2 regions of the Colwellia asteriadis genome follow, and region 1 is predicted to be linked to the other one. Evidence: predicted binding sites of a transcription regulator. Region 1 holds the regulator's gene; the other holds the start of a gene.
The links. Region 1 encodes sigma-54, which starts transcription at its own class of promoters, with help from an activator protein. Its sites were predicted from a motif close to GTTGGCACGNNNNTNGNNT; they were not measured.

Region 2: the regulator sigma-54 is predicted to act here: its motif matches at 1,553-1,571, upstream of ABD005_RS13175 (PEP-CTERM sorting domain-containing protein).

Annotation. Positions count from the first base shown of each region.
Region 1 covers NZ_BAAAFA010000001.1:567,873-571,090, reverse strand. The annotation lists gene ptsN (PTS IIA-like nitrogen regulatory protein PtsN) at 1-287, opposite strand, end outside; gene hpf (ribosome hibernation promoting factor) at 376-663, opposite strand; gene ABD005_RS02385 (RNA polymerase factor sigma-54) at 689-2,203, opposite strand; gene lptB (LPS export ABC transporter ATP-binding protein) at 2,300-3,034, opposite strand; gene lptA (lipopolysaccharide transport periplasmic protein LptA) at 3,021-3,218, opposite strand, start outside.
Region 2 covers NZ_BAAAFA010000009.1:41,718-44,935, forward strand. The annotation lists gene ABD005_RS13170 (hypothetical protein) at 99-1,154, shown strand; gene ABD005_RS13175 (PEP-CTERM sorting domain-containing protein) at 1,642-2,232, shown strand; gene ABD005_RS13180 (hypothetical protein) at 2,559-2,798, shown strand; gene ABD005_RS13185 (nucleoside-binding protein) at 2,801-3,218, shown strand, end outside.

The DNA of each region.
Region 1 (3,218 bases):
CTGCGGTTGTCAATAGCATCAAAGTCAATGGCGTTTTCGGTTGTAACTAGTACCGCCACCGCTTTACTGCTATTTGGCAAACGACCATGAGGTATCGCTATGCCATTTCCGATACCTGTGCTACCCATTTTTTCTCTATCAAGCAAACTATCGAGTAGTTCGTCTTGATCGAGCTCGGTAACCTTATTAGCGGCTAATTGGCAAATCTCTTCTAAAATTCGCTTTTTACTGGTGGTTTTTATTGCACATAAGGTACAGTCGAGGGTTAAAATCTCTGATAATTTCATAAATTGCTAAAAGTAAGTGGAAGAGCCCATAGATTGGGCTCTTATATTAAGGTGATTTAAGGCTTTATGCTACGCGACTTTTGTCGAATTAATGTTGCGCTGCTTTACCTTTGTGTTTAAGAATTTGCCTATCTAGCTTATCAACTAAAGTATCAATCGCGGCATACATGTCAGTATTAATAGCCGAAGCGAATACTTCACCGCCTTTTATATGAAGGTTTGCCTCTGCTTTTTGTTCAAGCTTTTCAACGGTTAAGATAACATGAGAGTTATTTATTTGATCAAAATGTCGCTCTAGCTTAGTAAACTTAGTATTTACATACTCACGAAGCGCATCAGTAATGTCGACATGGTGACCGGTAAGATTGATTTGCATAAGCGTTATCCTTTTGATGAGTTACTTAAAGTAAGCTTTTTCGTTGATTTGAAGGAGGAATAGATAATGACTCTCTATATTTAGCTATTGTGCGTCTTGCAACGTTAATACCTTGTTCGGCTAATAAGTCAGCCATTTTACTATCACTCAACGGTTTAGCAGGTGTTTCTGCCAAAATAAGTTTCTTGATTAGCGATCTTATTGCTGTAGAAGAACACTCTCCACCATTCTCAGTACTGACATGGCTTGAAAAGAAGTATTTAAGCTCAAAAATACCACGAGGGGTGTGCATGTATTTTTGCGTGGTAACACGTGAAATGGTTGACTCATGCATTTCAACGGCTTCGGCAATATCGTTCAGAACCATTGGACGCATAGCTTCTGGACCATGCTCTAAAAAGCCTTGCTGGCGTTGTACAATACAGTTCGAAACTTTTAATAAAGTATCATTGCGCGATTCTAAACTTTTTATAAACCATTTTGCATCTTGTAAATTGGCACGAATGAATTGCCCATCAGTAGAGGACTTCATACTCTTGCTCATTGCAGCATATTGCTGATTTATGCTGAGCTTAGGTGCGGTATCTGAATTTAGTTCAACCACCCAACGACCATTTTTTTTCTCAACGGAAACATCAGGAATAACATACTGATCATCGCCAGTAATAACCGCATCACCTGGTCGAGGGTTTAAGCTCTGAATTAAGCGCATTACTTCACGTAATTGATCTTCTTTTAATTTCGTTTTGCGCATTAATTGGCGGTAATCTCTATTGCCAAGTAAATCAATATGCTCGCTAATAATTTTCTTACTTTCAGCTAAATAAGGAGTGTTTTTATCAAACTGGTTTAATTGAATGAGTAAACACTCAGGTATTGAGCGTGCTGCTACGCCGACAGGATCAAACATATTGATGCGTTTTAATACTGCTTCAACTTCATCTAATTCGACGTCTTCAATACCAACACTTTCTAGAATATCTTCTGAGGAAACCGTTAAGTAGCCAGCGTCATCTACCGCTTCAATAATGGCGGTTGCAATAGTGCGGTCGGTATCTGAAAAAGGGGTTAATTCCATTTGCCATAACAAATGACCTTGAATTGAGTCGGTCGTTTCTCCTTGGTAAGTGTAATCTTCACTTGCGCTGCTCACAGCTCCTGTATTAGAAACGCCTGCGCTGTAACTTTCTTCCCAAGTAGTATCAATATTCAATTCTTCAGGAATATCACTTTTCTCTAGCGCTTCACTAGTACTTATTTCGTCAATATTAGCCTGTTGGTCTTCACTACCATCACTGCTGTTATTATCACTTTGTGCATCATTAGAGTTTGCAGAGAATGCATCTTCTAAACTATTTTTTTCGTCGTTGCTATCGCTTTGGCTGCTTTCGTCAATTTCTAATAATGGGTTGCTCTCTAGCACTTCTTGAATTTCTTGTTGTAACTCTAACGTTGATAATTGCAGGAGCTTGATAGCTTGCTGCAATTGTGGCGTCATGGTTAACTGTTGTCCAATACGGAGCTGTAATGTAGGGCGCATCGATGTTATGTGGTTTCCTGTTATTATTTTTAATGGTTATGATGTGACCAATAACCCATTGAACACGTTTTTCTACGATTCGGATTGATGCTATAACTATAGCGTGAATTGTTCGCCAAGGTATACATCTCTTACTTTTTGATTGGCAAGAATTTGATCCGCATCACCTTGAGCGATAATTTCACCATGACTAACAATATAAGCATGTTCACACACATCTAACGTTTCACGTACGTTATGATCAGTTATTAATACACCAATTCCTCGTTGCTTTAAGTGTATGATGATTTTTTTAATGTCGCCAACTGAAATCGGATCTACACCGGCAAAAGGCTCATCAAGTAAAATAAATTGTGGATCGGCGGCTAATGCTCGTGCTATTTCTACGCGTCGACGCTCACCACCAGATAAACTCATGCCCAAGTTATCGCGAATATGACAAATATTGAACTCTTCTAATAAGTGCTCTAGTTTTTCTAGGCGCTGTTGTTCGTTTAACTCTTTGCGTATTTGTAAAATAGCCATGATGTTATCAGTTACTGAAAGCTTGCGAAAAATTGATGCCTCTTGTGGTAAGTAACCGATACCTTGTCTTGCTCTTTCATGCATAGGCGATAATGTAACGTCTTGGTCGTTAAGTATTATTTGCCCATCATCGTTAGGTACAAGCCCTACTATCATGTAAAAAGAAGTGGTTTTTCCTGCTCCGTTAGGTCCAAGTAAGCCAACAATTTGCCCTGTACTGACGGCTAAGCTAACATCTTTAACAACTTGTCGGTCTTTGTATGACTTAGCAAGTCCACTAGCAACTAATGTATTAACCTTCGACACTTGAGTCACCTTCTTCTTTAGTCGCTTCTTCAGGTGCTTGCTCAGTAGTCTCACTGACTGTCTTTGGCTCTTTATCAAGGTCGCTTTTAGCTTTATCTTTTAGTGCTTTTTGTTTTTTCAGTAAGGTTGGCTGTAATATGGTGGTGACTGTTTCGTTATTATTACTTTCGGCTTCAAGTTTCTC
Region 2 (3,218 bases), on a different contig from region 1:
AATTTCTTGGGGTAAGGTTATTGAAGATGAATAGAAAATAAAAGCGGTTAAAAGGAGTGGCAATAATATGGAAAGGTTAACAAGAAGAGTGCTCAGCGGTGGGGTTTAATTACAAATGGTTTAAGGCGGGAGCAACCACCTTACCAGAGCAGCGTGTTTATAATCGTTTTTTTAAAAAAGGAATGAAAGGGGGATATAGTCAAGGTTATGTTTTTCATGGCCTTCACTTTACTCGAAAAATAGCCGATTACGTCAAAAAAATAACCAGCGGCGGCAGAATATTTGCTGACAAACATCGTTTCTATCCTTTATATAGCATGACAGGTAATATATTTAAGATACTTATCACCTTTGCCCCTATTGGTCTTGGTGGTAGCGCTTCTGTTATGTGTGCAGTATTTGCGCTCCCTGCAATGTACAGTGTTGATGCTGATTACCCGTGGTGGTTTTTAGTGGCAACGCTGAGTTGGAACTTCTTTTTCCTTAATATGTTCTTTGTTTTCAACCTTATTTTTAGTCGTTATAAAGGCGCCTATATTGACCGGGAAAAACAAACTATTAGCTTTACTTGGCGAGTTAAAGGTAAACCACAAAAAAATGAATTTGGACATGCCACTTTTCCGTTAAGTGATATGGAAGCGTTTTATTCAATGCAGCTTAAAAATCAATATGGCGGCTCAACTCACGCCTTGTGTATTGCCCATAAAGATCACGCGACTTACAGTGGTGCTTTTTTACAAACCAGCGTTAAGGACAATCCTCATAACCCTAACTTTTGTCGAATGGAGTGGGAGCTAATTCAACGCTTTGCCGATAACAGCTTACCCTTGCCAGATATGCCTGACTTAGAGGCTTATCGGCACTTAGATCCCGTTACCGTTAAATATGACCAGCAACATAGTCGTCCTGAGCGTTATTGGCGAGATATGCATATTAAACAGCAACGGGCAATTGAACGTGAACTTGAAGAAAAAGTGTATACCTTTCCGTTTAGCTCAGCGCTGAGTAACCCAAAGCACTATGCACAAAAAGAGCTTGAAAAACCGTGGTTAACTTGGTCAATTGAGCAAAAATATTTTCAAGAAGATGCTGAAGTACCTATATGGCGTAAGCGAGCTAATGTGATTTTTTCACAGCTTACTATCGGCCTATAATTTCTTGGGGTAAGGACATTTAAGGTTAAGAGAAAATAAAAGTGCTTAAAAGGAATGGTGATAACATGGAAAGGTTAACAACAAGAGTGCTCAGCGGTGGGTTTTAATTACAAATGGTTCAAGGCGGGAGCAACCACCTTACCTTAGCAACGTGTTTATAATCGCTATTTTAAAGAAGGAGGACACAATCAAGGTTATGTTTGTATTTATCTGTGTTGATAATAGTACAAAGATACTAAATGGACCTAGTTGTAGGCTTTATTATTTAAGGAGTGTTAAGTACTCCGTTATAGCTATTATCATTTAAATTCAAAGAGATAGTGTCAGTTATCTTTACAGTTATTAGCGTTGTTATTGATGTTTTTATCTTATGTCATTGAATAATATAACTATTATTTATTGGTACACAATTTGCTTTTTTAATGAGTAATCAAAACTCAGTCAGATTACTTCATAAATTAATGGATATAATTCAAAGGGATATATAATGAAATTTAATGCTATCGCATTCACCGTTTTAATGGTGATCTTTAGTAGCTTTGCCAATGCTACTCTAATTGACAATACTAATTACTTCACAGACACCGACTCAGGTCATGACTGGTTAAAGCTCAGTGAGACTGTTAACTACTCATACAATGATATATTGATACAGTTACAAGCAGGTGGAGACTTTTATGGTTGGGAGTTAGCTACTTTTGATAATGTTTTTGAACTTTTTGATAATGCAGGTGGAGACTCGGCATATAAAACCGCTACTCATAGCACTTCAAATAATGTCATGAATGCTATATTGCAACCGCTTTTTGGTTATACTAATGCAGTTAATCAAACTTGGTTTCATGTAAAAGACTTTACACCTGGTGGAGTTACCAGTGGCTTTATTTTATATGAAGGTACCGGGAGGGTTAGTAAACACAAAGATGGATACAGTCATGCTTATATGGAATATGACTTTATTGGTACTGCCTTGCGCCGCATTAGTACTCAGCAACAAGTATCAATACCAGAGCCATCAACAATTGCTATTTTGGTATTAGGAATGATTGGTTTAGCGTCACGTCGATTTATAAAGTAACCTTAACTACTTTTAAATATTTAAAAAACATCAATTTTCATAATTGGTGTTTTTTTTATGCCTACTCCTTGCCCTTATGTCTAGTAGATTTTTGCTTCTATTTTTAATTTATTGAATTTCTCAACAGCTTCCCCCTTCTAATAACAGTTTGTTATGTTTAAGTTAAAATAGGAACTTTTACTTAAACTGAACTAGGATAATTGTAATGTCTATCGTCATTGCTATTAATAATATGAGTACTTAGTGATGACAATCAAAGGAGCGTAGTAAGCTATGACTAAGTTGAAAACGATAAACCTTGCTATATTGAAAACTCTAATGGCTTAATGCGAGATATTCAAGAGAAGGTCTCGGCTGTTAGTTTGCAATCACAAGAAATAGCGTCAGCCGCAGAAGAGCAAAGCGCAGTTGCTCACGAAATAAGTAATAACATGCATACTATTAAGTCTGCAGTTGAACGTAATGCCGATACCATTAATACTTTAAATGTTAAGAGTGAAGAAATGAAGCACTCGGCCAGTCAAGTAAGCGAGCAATTAGCCGTTTTCCGTCTAACGGGAGCGTAAGTATGTTAAAACCCATATTATTAACGATAACTTTGCTAGCTGTGTTGTTCAATACTGCTTCAATGGCTAAAACCAATTGGTCTAGCCCGTCGTTCACCTATCTTAATGGCTCCGGTTATGAGTTAGGAGATAACCATAGGCAAATTATTACCTTTGAATATGCTAGTGCTAATAGTTGGGGTGATATGTTTTTATTTATGGACAGAGCAGAATCATCAAATGGGGATAACTCAACCTACTCTGAGGTTTCGCCCCGTATTCATATAACGGCTTTTGAGTTAGGAGTAATCGAAAACTTATACTTTACTCCAGTTGCCGAGTTTGGTCCTGAAACTAATTGGCTAGCCGGTTTAGGAACAGATTTAAATATTCCTTATTTTCAATACGCTAAATTGAGCCTGTATTATAAATATAATGGCG